Regions from separate parts of the Mycobacterium bourgelatii genome, predicted to be linked through region 1. Evidence: riboswitches for the same ligand, from Rfam matches in the RefSeq annotation. Region 1 holds a riboswitch; the other holds the start of a gene.
What was found. Region 1 has a riboswitch for glycine ahead of gcvP (aminomethyl-transferring glycine dehydrogenase). Riboswitches for the same ligand answer to the same signal wherever they lie in the genome.
Positions count from the first base shown of each region.

Region 2: linked by a shared signal. The riboswitch ahead of gcvT (glycine cleavage system aminomethyltransferase GcvT) and the one ahead of gcvP (aminomethyl-transferring glycine dehydrogenase) in region 1 are both predicted to bind glycine.

Region 1 is NZ_BLKZ01000001.1:3,070,511-3,075,480, reverse strand. It holds gene gcvP (aminomethyl-transferring glycine dehydrogenase) at 1-2,272, opposite strand, end outside; glycine riboswitch at 2,307-2,431, opposite strand; glycine riboswitch at 2,434-2,531, opposite strand; gene G6N68_RS13340 (MerR family transcriptional regulator) at 2,597-3,232, opposite strand; gene G6N68_RS13335 (bifunctional nuclease family protein) at 3,515-4,009, opposite strand; gene ftsR (transcriptional regulator FtsR) at 4,126-4,866, opposite strand; gene garA (glycogen accumulation regulator GarA) at 4,863-4,970, opposite strand, start outside.
Region 2 is NZ_BLKZ01000002.1:797,939-802,908, reverse strand. It holds gene mbhE (hydrogen gas-evolving membrane-bound hydrogenase subunit E) at 1-1,182, opposite strand, end outside; gene G6N68_RS28655 (PP2C family protein-serine/threonine phosphatase) at 1,352-2,083, shown strand; glycine riboswitch at 2,193-2,283, shown strand; gene gcvT (glycine cleavage system aminomethyltransferase GcvT) at 2,579-3,688, shown strand; gene glyA (serine hydroxymethyltransferase) at 3,688-4,965, shown strand; gene G6N68_RS28640 (L-serine ammonia-lyase) at 4,962-4,970, shown strand, end outside.

The DNA of each region.
Region 1 (4,970 bases):
CCCCCATCATCCTGATGTAGGCCCAGCTGATCGGCAGGATCGAGGCCGAGCCGTACGGCGCCGCCGACACCGGACGCCCGTTCGGCAACTCGGGAGCGTGGGGGTGACCCGGCAGGAACGGGGCCAGGTGTGATCGCACCGCGACCGGTCCGACGCCGGGCCCGCCGCCGCCGTGCGGGATGCAGAACGTCTTGTGCAGGTTCAGGTGGCTCACGTCGCCGCCGAACTTGCCCGGTCGGGCCAGGCCGACCAGCGCGTTGAGGTTGGCGCCGTCGACATAGACCTGCCCGCCGGCGTCGTGCACGGCCGCGCAGATGTCGGCGATGTCGTGCTCGTACACACCGTGGGTGGACGGGTAGGTGATCATCAGCGCCGACAACCGCTCGGCATGTTCGCTGACCTTGGCGCGCAGATCGTCAAGGTTCACGTCACCGTTGTCGTGGCAGGCCACGACGACAACCCGCATTCCGGCCAGCGCGGCCGAGGCGGCGTTGGTCCCGTGCGCACTCGACGGGATCAGGCAGATGTCGCGGTGCGGCTCTCCCCTGCTGGCGTGGTATTCGTGGATCGCCAACAGGCCCGCGTACTCCCCCTGCGAGCCGGCGTTGGGCTGCAGCGAGACGGCGTCGTATCCGGTGATGTGCACCAGCCAGGACTCCAAGTCGGCGATGAGACGGCGCAATCCGGGCGTGTCCGCGGCGGGCGCGAAGGGATGCTGGCGCCCGAACTCCGGCCAGGTGATGGCCTCCATCTCGGCGGCGGCGTTGAGTTTCATCGTGCACGAGCCCAGCGGGATCATGCTGCGGTCCAACGCGATGTCCTTGTCGGACAACTCGCGCAGGTACCGCATCATCGACGTCTCGCTGTGGTAGCGGGTGAACGCGGGATGGGTCAGGAATTCCGACGTCCGCGTCGCAATGTCGACGGGCGTGGGATCGGTGGCGGTGACGCCGAACGCGTCCAGAACCGCCGCCACATGGGCGTCGGTGGTGGCTTCGTCACAGGCGACCGACACGTGATCGGCATCGACGCGCCATAGGTTGATGCCCTGCGCCTTGGCGGCGGCCAGCACCTCGTCGGCGCGGCCCGGCACCCGGGCCAGGACGGTGTCGAAGTACTTGTCGTGCACCAACTCTGTGTTGGGCGCGGAGGCCAGGGCGGCACCGATGGTTTCGGCATGAGAATGCACGCGCCGCGCGATGGCCTTCAGTCCGTCGGCGCCGTGGTAGCTGGCGTACATCGCCGCCATCACCGCCAGCAAGACCTGCGCGGTGCAGATGTTGCTGGTCGCCTTGTCCCGGCGGATGTGCTGTTCGCGGGTCTGCAGGGCCAGCCGATACGCCGGTGTCCCGTCGGCGTCCAGGGAAACGCCGACCAGCCGACCCGGCAGCTGGCGGGCGTGCTTGGCGTGCACGGCCAGGTATCCGGCATGGGGGCCACCGAAACCCGTTGGCACGCCGAACCGTTGCGTGGTGCCGAACACGACGTCAGCGCCGATCTCGCCCGGCGGTGTGATCAGCGTCAGCGCCAACAGGTCGGCGCCGATGGCCACCAGGGCACCGCGCTCGTGGGCCTGCTGCACCAGGGCCGACCAGTCCGTGATCCGGCCGCTGGCGCCGGGCAGCTGGGCGATCACGCCGAAGAATTCTCCGTCGGGCAACCCGTCACGAAGGTCCGCGGTGACGATCTCGATGCCCAACGGCTTGGCCCGGGTCTCCAAAATCGCGGCGGTCTGGGTGAATACGTCGACATCCACGGCCAGTCGGCGGGTCGAGCCGCGCACGGCGCGGTGCATCAGGGTCATGGCCTCGGCAGCCGCGGTGCCCTCGTCCAGCATCGACGCGTTGGCGATCTCGAGGCCGGTGAGGTCGGTGATCATGGTCTGGAAGTTCAGCAGCGCTTCCAGCCGGCCCTGGCTGATCTCGGGCTGGTACGGGGTGTAAGCGGTGTACCAGGCCGGATTTTCCATGATGTTGCGCACCAGCACGGGCGGGGTGAGGGTGTCGTAGTAGCCCTGACCGATCATCGACACGGCCACCGTGTTGGACTCGGCCAAGGCGCGCAACTCGGCGAGCGCCTCGGCCTCACTGGCGGCCGGCGGCAGCTGGTCCAGGCCTGGGGCCGCTCCGGCGTCGGTCAGCTTGTCGAGGATGCCCGTTGGGACCGCCTTGCCGGCGAGCTCGTCGAGCGAGTCAACTCCGATGACCGCGAGCATGGTTTCGATGGCCTGGCCGTCCAGGCCGATGTGGCGCTCCGCGAACTGTTTCGACAACGTGTACTCCTGACACAGGAAGAGGGATCAGCGGCCCTCCCCCTCTGTCTTCACCCGAGCACCGGGCGCCTGAGAGATTCGGCGCCCCGAGTCACGCGGGTGCCTTTCCCCATCGGCGGGCGGGACCCGTATCGGGTCGCCGCCGCTTTCCAGAGGCATCGTTGTCCAGCGCGGTCCGGGTGCCTGAGAGGTTGACGGAGAGGTATTGCTCCTTCGGCGTCCGTGGCTGGCGGCCACGAAACTCTCCCGCGCAAGTGCGATGCGTTGTCTAGTTTACTCGGCCGCGAGCTCTCGGCGCGCGCCGTAGCAGGCTGAGCCGGTCTACTAGCCGATCTTGCGGTCGCGGTGCTTGCGACGCGAAGCCAGTTCGTCCTCCGGGGCGGCTATCGACTCCCCGCCGTCGGCCCGCTCACCGGGGAAGTCGGCGATCACGCCGGTCAGCTCGCGCATCGCGCCCGAGACGGCGATGCCGAACACACCCTGGCCGCCCTGCAACAGGTCGACGACCTCTTCGGCGGAGGTGCACTCGTACACGCTGGTGCCGTCGGAGAACAAGGTGATGTTGGCCAGGTCTTGTACGCCCCGCTGCCGCAGGTGGTCGACCGCAACCCGGATGTTGTGCAACGAGATCCCGGTGTCCAGCAACCGCTTGACGATCTTGAGGACCAGGATGTCCTTGAACGAATAAAGACGTTGGCTGCCGGAGCCGGCCGCGCTGCGAATCGACGGGACAACCAGCGAAGTCCGCGCCCAGTAGTCCAACTGGCGGTAGGTGATGCCGGCGATCTGGCAGGCGCTGGGCCCGCGGTAACCCACCAACTCGTCGGGCACGGAATCGTCGGGGAACAGTCCGGGCTGCACTGCGTCGGTCACCCTGCTGGGTGTGCCGCTGCCACCACCGGGGGCGGCGGCCGCGTCGTCAGCAAGGTCAAGCTGTCCTTGACGTGGCTGCTCGCTCACGGTGCTTCCTCTCGCCGATCGCGCTCTCGTCTAGCTGCGTCACTGGCCGTCCCAACGACCTCGCTTCTCAGGCCCGAGTGCTTGAGAGCATACGCCGTTAGGTTGCCGCCGTAATCCCGGTGATCATCCAACCGTCATCAAAGTATGGCCGCCGCGACCGAAAGCGGGCGCTAAGCGCAAGGCGTGTCGAGGGTCCAGCCTGTGAGATGAGACTCATCCGTAACTTGAGGGTCACTGGACCCATCCGCAACCGTTCGCCGGGTTCGGTGGCTCGCCGGCTAACTAGGTGGCCTTGAAGTCGTCGGGCGAGACGCTGTCGAGAAATTCCTTGAATTTCTCCACCTCGTCCTCCCGCACGGCGCTGCTCTCTTGTTCGTCGGCCTCGTCGGGGATGAGCAGACCGGCCTGGGCCAGTACGGCTTCCTCGACGTAAATCGGCACCCCGACGCGCAGCGCGATCGCCACGGAGTCGGATGGACGTGCGGACACCTTGATGTTGCGGTCGAAGATCAGATCCGCGTAGAAGGTGCCCTCCTGCAGGTCCACGATGCGCACCTCCTTGAGCGAATGCCCAAGGGCTGCAATGACATCCCTGATCAGGTCGTGCGTCAGTGGCCGGGGTGGCTCCACGCCCTGTTGCTCCAGGGCGATCGCTGCGGCCTCCGACTGTCCGATCCAGATCGGTAGGTACCGGTCACCGTTTGTCTCGCGCAGCAACAGCACCGGCTGGTTCTGGGGCTGCTCGACACGAATGCCGACAACACGTACTTCGCCCATCTGCGCCTGCCCTCCGCACATGCCGCCATGTCCGATTTTCACTCAGCACGGCGGCGCGGTGTACCCCAAATCTTCACCGCGTCGCCGACACCAAGCTGTCGATCGAAGTCTAGTCCTCAGCGCTGCAGAAGGTCGCGAACGGCCGATTTGATCAAGGAAGTGTGCAATGTGATAGCGAGCGCGGCAACTTCGCGAGCCAAGTCATCAGCACGGTCACGGGCGCCGGCCTTGTCGGCCTTGACCATCGGGCCGGCGATTTGGGCGATCAGGTCCGACTGACGGTCGGCAGCCGACCGGAAGGCGCGCAGATGCCTGGGCTCGACACCGTATTCCGAGAGCGCGCGGGCACATTGGAGGATCACGACCGTGTGTTCGTCGAAGAAGCCGCCCGGCCCCGTGGTGATCACCCCGGCTCGGAGCAACGCTGTCAGCAGGTCGTCGTCCACCTGGGCGCGTTCCAGCAGGTCTTCGCGACTGAGCCGGATGGCAGTGGACGAGACGGCACCCGCGTCCGCCCCGGCGCTGTCCGCGTCGTCGGTTATCGGCACCAATCTTGGTACGCCGTAAGGAGACGCAGACGGTGGCAACTCGCCGTCCGGCTGGGCGTCAAGCTGGGCCCGGATCACCTTGAGCGGCAGGTAATGATCCCGCTGCGCGGTGAGAATGAAGCGCAGCCGGGCGCAGTCGTATGCGGTGAACCGGCGGTAGCCCGATGCGGCACGCTGTGGCGTGACCAGCCCCTCAGCCTCCAAGAATCGAATCTTGGAGATTGTGACGTCGGGAAAATCCGGTCGCAGCAGTTCCAAGACCGCCCCGATCGACATCCCGGCGACTGCGGGACTATCGGGTGCGCTCACTGGCCTGCGGTGCCCCCGTCGTCGTCGCCCTTGGGCCCGGTCAAGAACACCAGGCGGAACTTGCCGATCTGGACCTCGTCGCCGTTGGCCAGCACGGCCGAATC
Region 2 (4,970 bases), on a different contig from region 1:
CGCCTCGAAGAACAACTCGTCCTTGAAGAACCCCGCGGTCAGGGGCAACCCAGCCAGGTTGGCCGCCGCGATGAGGGCCGCTGCCGCCAGCAGCGGTCTGTGGCGTGCCATGCCGCCGAGGCGAGACAGGCGTTGTTCCCCGGTCGACATCGTCACCGCACCCGCCGTCATGAACAGGGCGCTCTTGGCCAGGCCGTGGGCAAGCACGTAGAAGGCCGCCGCACCGGCCGCAGTGTCGCCGTCGATGCCGTACAGCATCACCACGTAGCCGTACTGCGAGATCGTCGAGTAAGCCAGCACTTGCTTGAGCACATCCTGGCCGAGCGCGAGGACGCCGCCGACCACGATGGATGCCACGCCGACCACCAATAGGCCGGTCAGCACGACCTTGCTGTGCGCGAGCAACGGATGCACCCGGCCCAGAACGAGCACCCCCGCGGCGACCATGGCCGCCGAGTGCAGGTAGGCCGAGACCGGTGTCGGCGCTGCCATCGCCTTGGGCAGCCAGAAATGCAGAGGCACCTGCGCACTCTTGGCCAGCGCCGCCACCGCGAGCAGCGCCCCGGCGACGGTGGCCGTCGTCCCGGGCTCGATGCGGTCGAGCAGGTCAGGTATCGAAAAGGTCCCGTAATGCGCGTACAGCAGCACGGCGGCGATCAGCATGGCGACGGCGCTGGCCACGGTCACCAGCAGCGCCATCAGGGCCGCCCGGCGGGCGTGTGGCTCGTCCCGGTCGAAGCCGATCAGAAAGTACGAGCAGATCGCGGTCACATCGAAGAACAAGAACAGCAGCACCAGGTCCTGCGCCGTCGCCAAGCCCACCATCGCCACCGCGAACAGGGCCATCCACGGCCAGAATTGCCACCGGTCCCGCGCCGGGCGCTCTTTGTGCTTCAGGTGCAGAGACAGATAGGCCGTGCCGTAGCAGAAAACCAGGGCACCGATGCCGCAGGCCAACATCGAATACAGTGCCGCCAGTCCGTCGAACGCGAAGCTCAGGTGCAGGCCCAGCGACGGCACCCATGGCAACGTGACCGTTCCACCACCGGTGCGCCAGGCCCACAGACACACGACGAACCCGATGAGCGCGAGCGCGGCGGAAGTCCAACCTTGCCAGTCTGTCGGCATCCGCTGACGGTCGTCCGTCTCGCGCGTTTCCGCTGTGCTGGAAGCAGTGGTCACAAAGCTCCTCGTCGACAGACGGACACACTCTCGAGCGGGTGATTGCACTGCACAGCCGCGTCCCAGCAGTACCCGCGCAAGGAAAAAGTAAGCCTAGTCGCTTCCGTGGCGTCGCTCACCATGGCCAATGTGCGGGTGAAGCGGCGCCGAAGGCTTAACGTTGTGCCTTGTGGAGTTTGCGGGCGTCACCGACATCGGCCGTCATCGACGCAACAATCAGGACCGGTGGGCCGCGGATGCCGATCAGTCGCTGTTCATCGTCGCCGATGGAGTGGCGGGCAGCACCGACGGTGAACTGGCCGCTGCCCTGGTAACCGAACTGCTGCCGACGTACGTCGCCCGCCATCTCAAACCCGACGTCGAGGGCGAAGTCGTCGAAATCGAGCCAGAAGCGCTCGGCCGCGCGATTGAGGATTTCTGTGCCGACTTCCGCGGATATGCAAGCACCGATCCCCGGGCCGCCGGTGCCACCAGCACCGTGGTGGCGGCGGTGGTCACGGGGTCTCGACTTCTGGTGGCCCATCTGGGCGACAGCCGCGCATACCTGCTCCGCGACCAGGAGCTGCAGTGCCTGACCCGCGATCACAATCTGCTGCGGGAGCTCATAGACGCGGGCAAGGTCGATGTCGCAGACGCCGACCGGCACCCGGCACGCAACACGCTGACCCGGCATGTGGCGATGCTGCCGCGGGCGCTTCCCGATAGCTCTGCGGTGGGTCTGGAGCCCGGCGATCGGATCCTGCTGTGCAGCGACGGCCTCTACAGCGTGGTCGACAAACCGTCCCTGGAGCGAATACTGGCGTCGCATCCCGTACCCGAGGATGCTTGCACCGCTCTGGTCGCGGCCGCCAACGAGGCCGGCGGACCGGACAACATCACCGCCATCGTCATCAACGTCTAGCGCGCGGCCTGACTTTTCGGTGTGACGGGCGCCTCACGACCGCATCCGTGACATGGCGCCTGTACATAACCTATATTCGTATCCGATACACAAGTGAATCTGACGCCGTTGACGCGCCGTGGGAGAACCTCTTCACCGAGGTGCCGTAGGAGCAAGATCCTCCCCGGGAATCTCTCAGGCCCAAGTACCGCAGCGCCGAGGCGACTCTGGAGACAAGGCCGGCTTTGGCCGGGCTTACCGAAGGTGTACGGCTGTGCCGCCAAGCACGGCCCCAGACTCTCAGGTTTCAGGACAGAGCGGGGAGGGCGCACCCAGCCCGGTCATCGGGCCCACTGAAACCGGAGTTGCCCCCGTGTCCGACATGCATGCCCACGTTCCCAACGGCCTTGCCGGGACCGCCGAACTGACCTGCAAAGCAAGTTCCACCCAAACCTATTTCACCGCAAACGTTTCCAGAGACAAGGCGCTGACATGACCGTGACAATGAGTCCATGTATGGGGGCATCATCGCCCCTCCTCGACGTGCACCGCGTACTCGGGGCCCGCTTCACCGACTTCGCCGGTTGGCAGATGCCGGTGCGGTACGGCAGCGAGCTCACCGAGCATCACGCCGTCCGCTCGGCCGCCGGGTTGTTCGACCTGTCCCACATGGGCGAGATCGAGATCGTCGGACCCGACGCGGCGGCCGTGCTCGACTACGCGCTCGTCGGCGCGTTCGGACCCGTCAAGGTCGGCAAAGCCAAGTACTCGCTGCTGTGCGCTGAGAACGGCGGCGTGCTCGACGATCTGGTGGCCTACCGACTCGCCGCAGACCGCTTCCTGGTGGTCGCCAACGCGGCCAACACGGCGGTCGTGCACGCCGCACTCACCCGGCGAGCGGCCGGGTTCGACGCCACGATCACCGACCGCTCCGCGGAGATGGCGCTCATCGCGCTGCAAGGACCCGTCGCGGAGCGGGTGCTCTGCAAGACCGTCGACCCGACTGACGTGGGGACGGTGACCGGACTCAAGTACTACGCGGCAACCGAGTTGCGCATCGGCACCATGCCGATCCTGTTGGCCCGCACCGGATACACCGGAGAAGACGGCTTCGAGCTGTACGTTGCCAACGACCGCGCCATCGATCTGTGGTGGCTGCTGCTGGACGCCGGTGCTGACCATGGGGTGGCCCCGGCGGGCCTGGCTTGCCGCGACACTTTGCGGCTGGAGGCGGGCATGCCGCTCTACGGTAACGAATTGTCCCCGGAGACAACCCCTTACGACGCCGGCCTGGGCAAGGCCGTGCGACTCGACAAAGACTTCGTGGGTCGGGACGCGCTCGCGCAGTATGCCAAATGGGGACCGCTGCGCAATCTCGTCGGGTTGCAGGGCATCGGGCGGCGGGCCGCGCGCCAGGGATACGGCGTGTACACGAAGGACGGTGCGCACCGAATCGGAACTGTCACCTCTGGCGCGCTGTCGCCCACGCTGGGCCACCCGGTCGCGCTGTGTTACGTCGCCACCGGCTCGGTTGGACTCGGTTCCGTTGTCTCCGTGGATATTCGGGGCGGCGACGAGCGCTTTCGTGTCGTCGAGACCCCCTTCTACTCACGGAGCCGATCCTGATGAACACGCTGAATCAACCGCTCGCCACGTTCGACCCCGACATCGCCGCCCTGATCGACAGCGAGCTCGGCCGTCAGGAAGACGGTCTCGAGATGATCGCTTCGGAGAACTACGCTCCGCTGGCGGTGCTGCAGGCCCAGGGGTCGGTGCTGACCAACAAGTACGCCGAAGGCTACCCCGGCCGCCGCTATTACGGCGGCTGCCAGTTCATCGACGGCATCGAGCAGCTGGCCATCGACCGCGTCAAGGACCTCTTCGGCGCCGAATACGCCAATGTGCAACCACATTCGGGTGCCACCGCCAATGCCGCCACCATGCACGCGCTGCTCAGCCCTGGCGACACCATCCTCGGATTGTCACTGGCGCACGGCGGCCATCTCACCCACGGGATGCGCATCAACTTCTCCGGCAAGTTGTACAACGTCGCCGCTTACGAAGTGTCCGAAGAGGACTACCTCATCGACATGGATGCGGTCGCGGAGGCCGCCCGTACGCAACGGCCCAAGCTGATCATCGCGGGCTGGTCGGCCTACCCCCGCCGGCTGGACTTTGCCCGGTTCCGCGCAATCGCCGACGAGGTTGATGCGCTGTTGATGGTCGATATGGCGCACTTCGCCGGTCTGGTGGCAGCCGGACTGCATCCCAGCCCAGTACCGCACGCCCACGTCGTCACCTCGACCACCCACAAAACGCTGGGCGGGCCTCGCGGCGGCATCATCTTGTCCAACGACCCCGCCATCGCCAAGAAAATCAATTCCGCGGTGTTCCCCGGACAGCAGGGTGGACCACTCGAGCACGTCATCGCCGCCAAGGCCACCGCATTCAAGATGGCAGCACAACCCGAATTCGTTGAACGCCAACGACGTTGCTTGGAAGGTGCGCGCATCCTCGCGGACCGACTGACCCAGCCCGATGTGGCCGAGCAGGGCATCACCGTGTTGACCGGCGGAACCGACGTACACCTGGTTCTGGTCGACCTCCGGCACGCCCAACTTGACGGGCAGCAAGCCGAGGACCGGCTGGCCGCGGTCGACATCACGGTCAACCGCAATGCCGTGCCATTCGACCCCCGGCCGCCGATGGTGACCTCGGGGTTGCGAATCGGCACCCCGGCGTTGGCCGCACGAGGCTTCTCGGCCGACGACTTCCGCGCCGTGGCTGATGTCATCGCTTCGGCACTGACAGCCACCAGTGACGACGAATTGGGTCCGCTCCGCACCCGAGTCCAAGAGTTGGCCGCGCGCCACCCGCTCTACCCTGCCCTGAAACAGCCGTGACAATC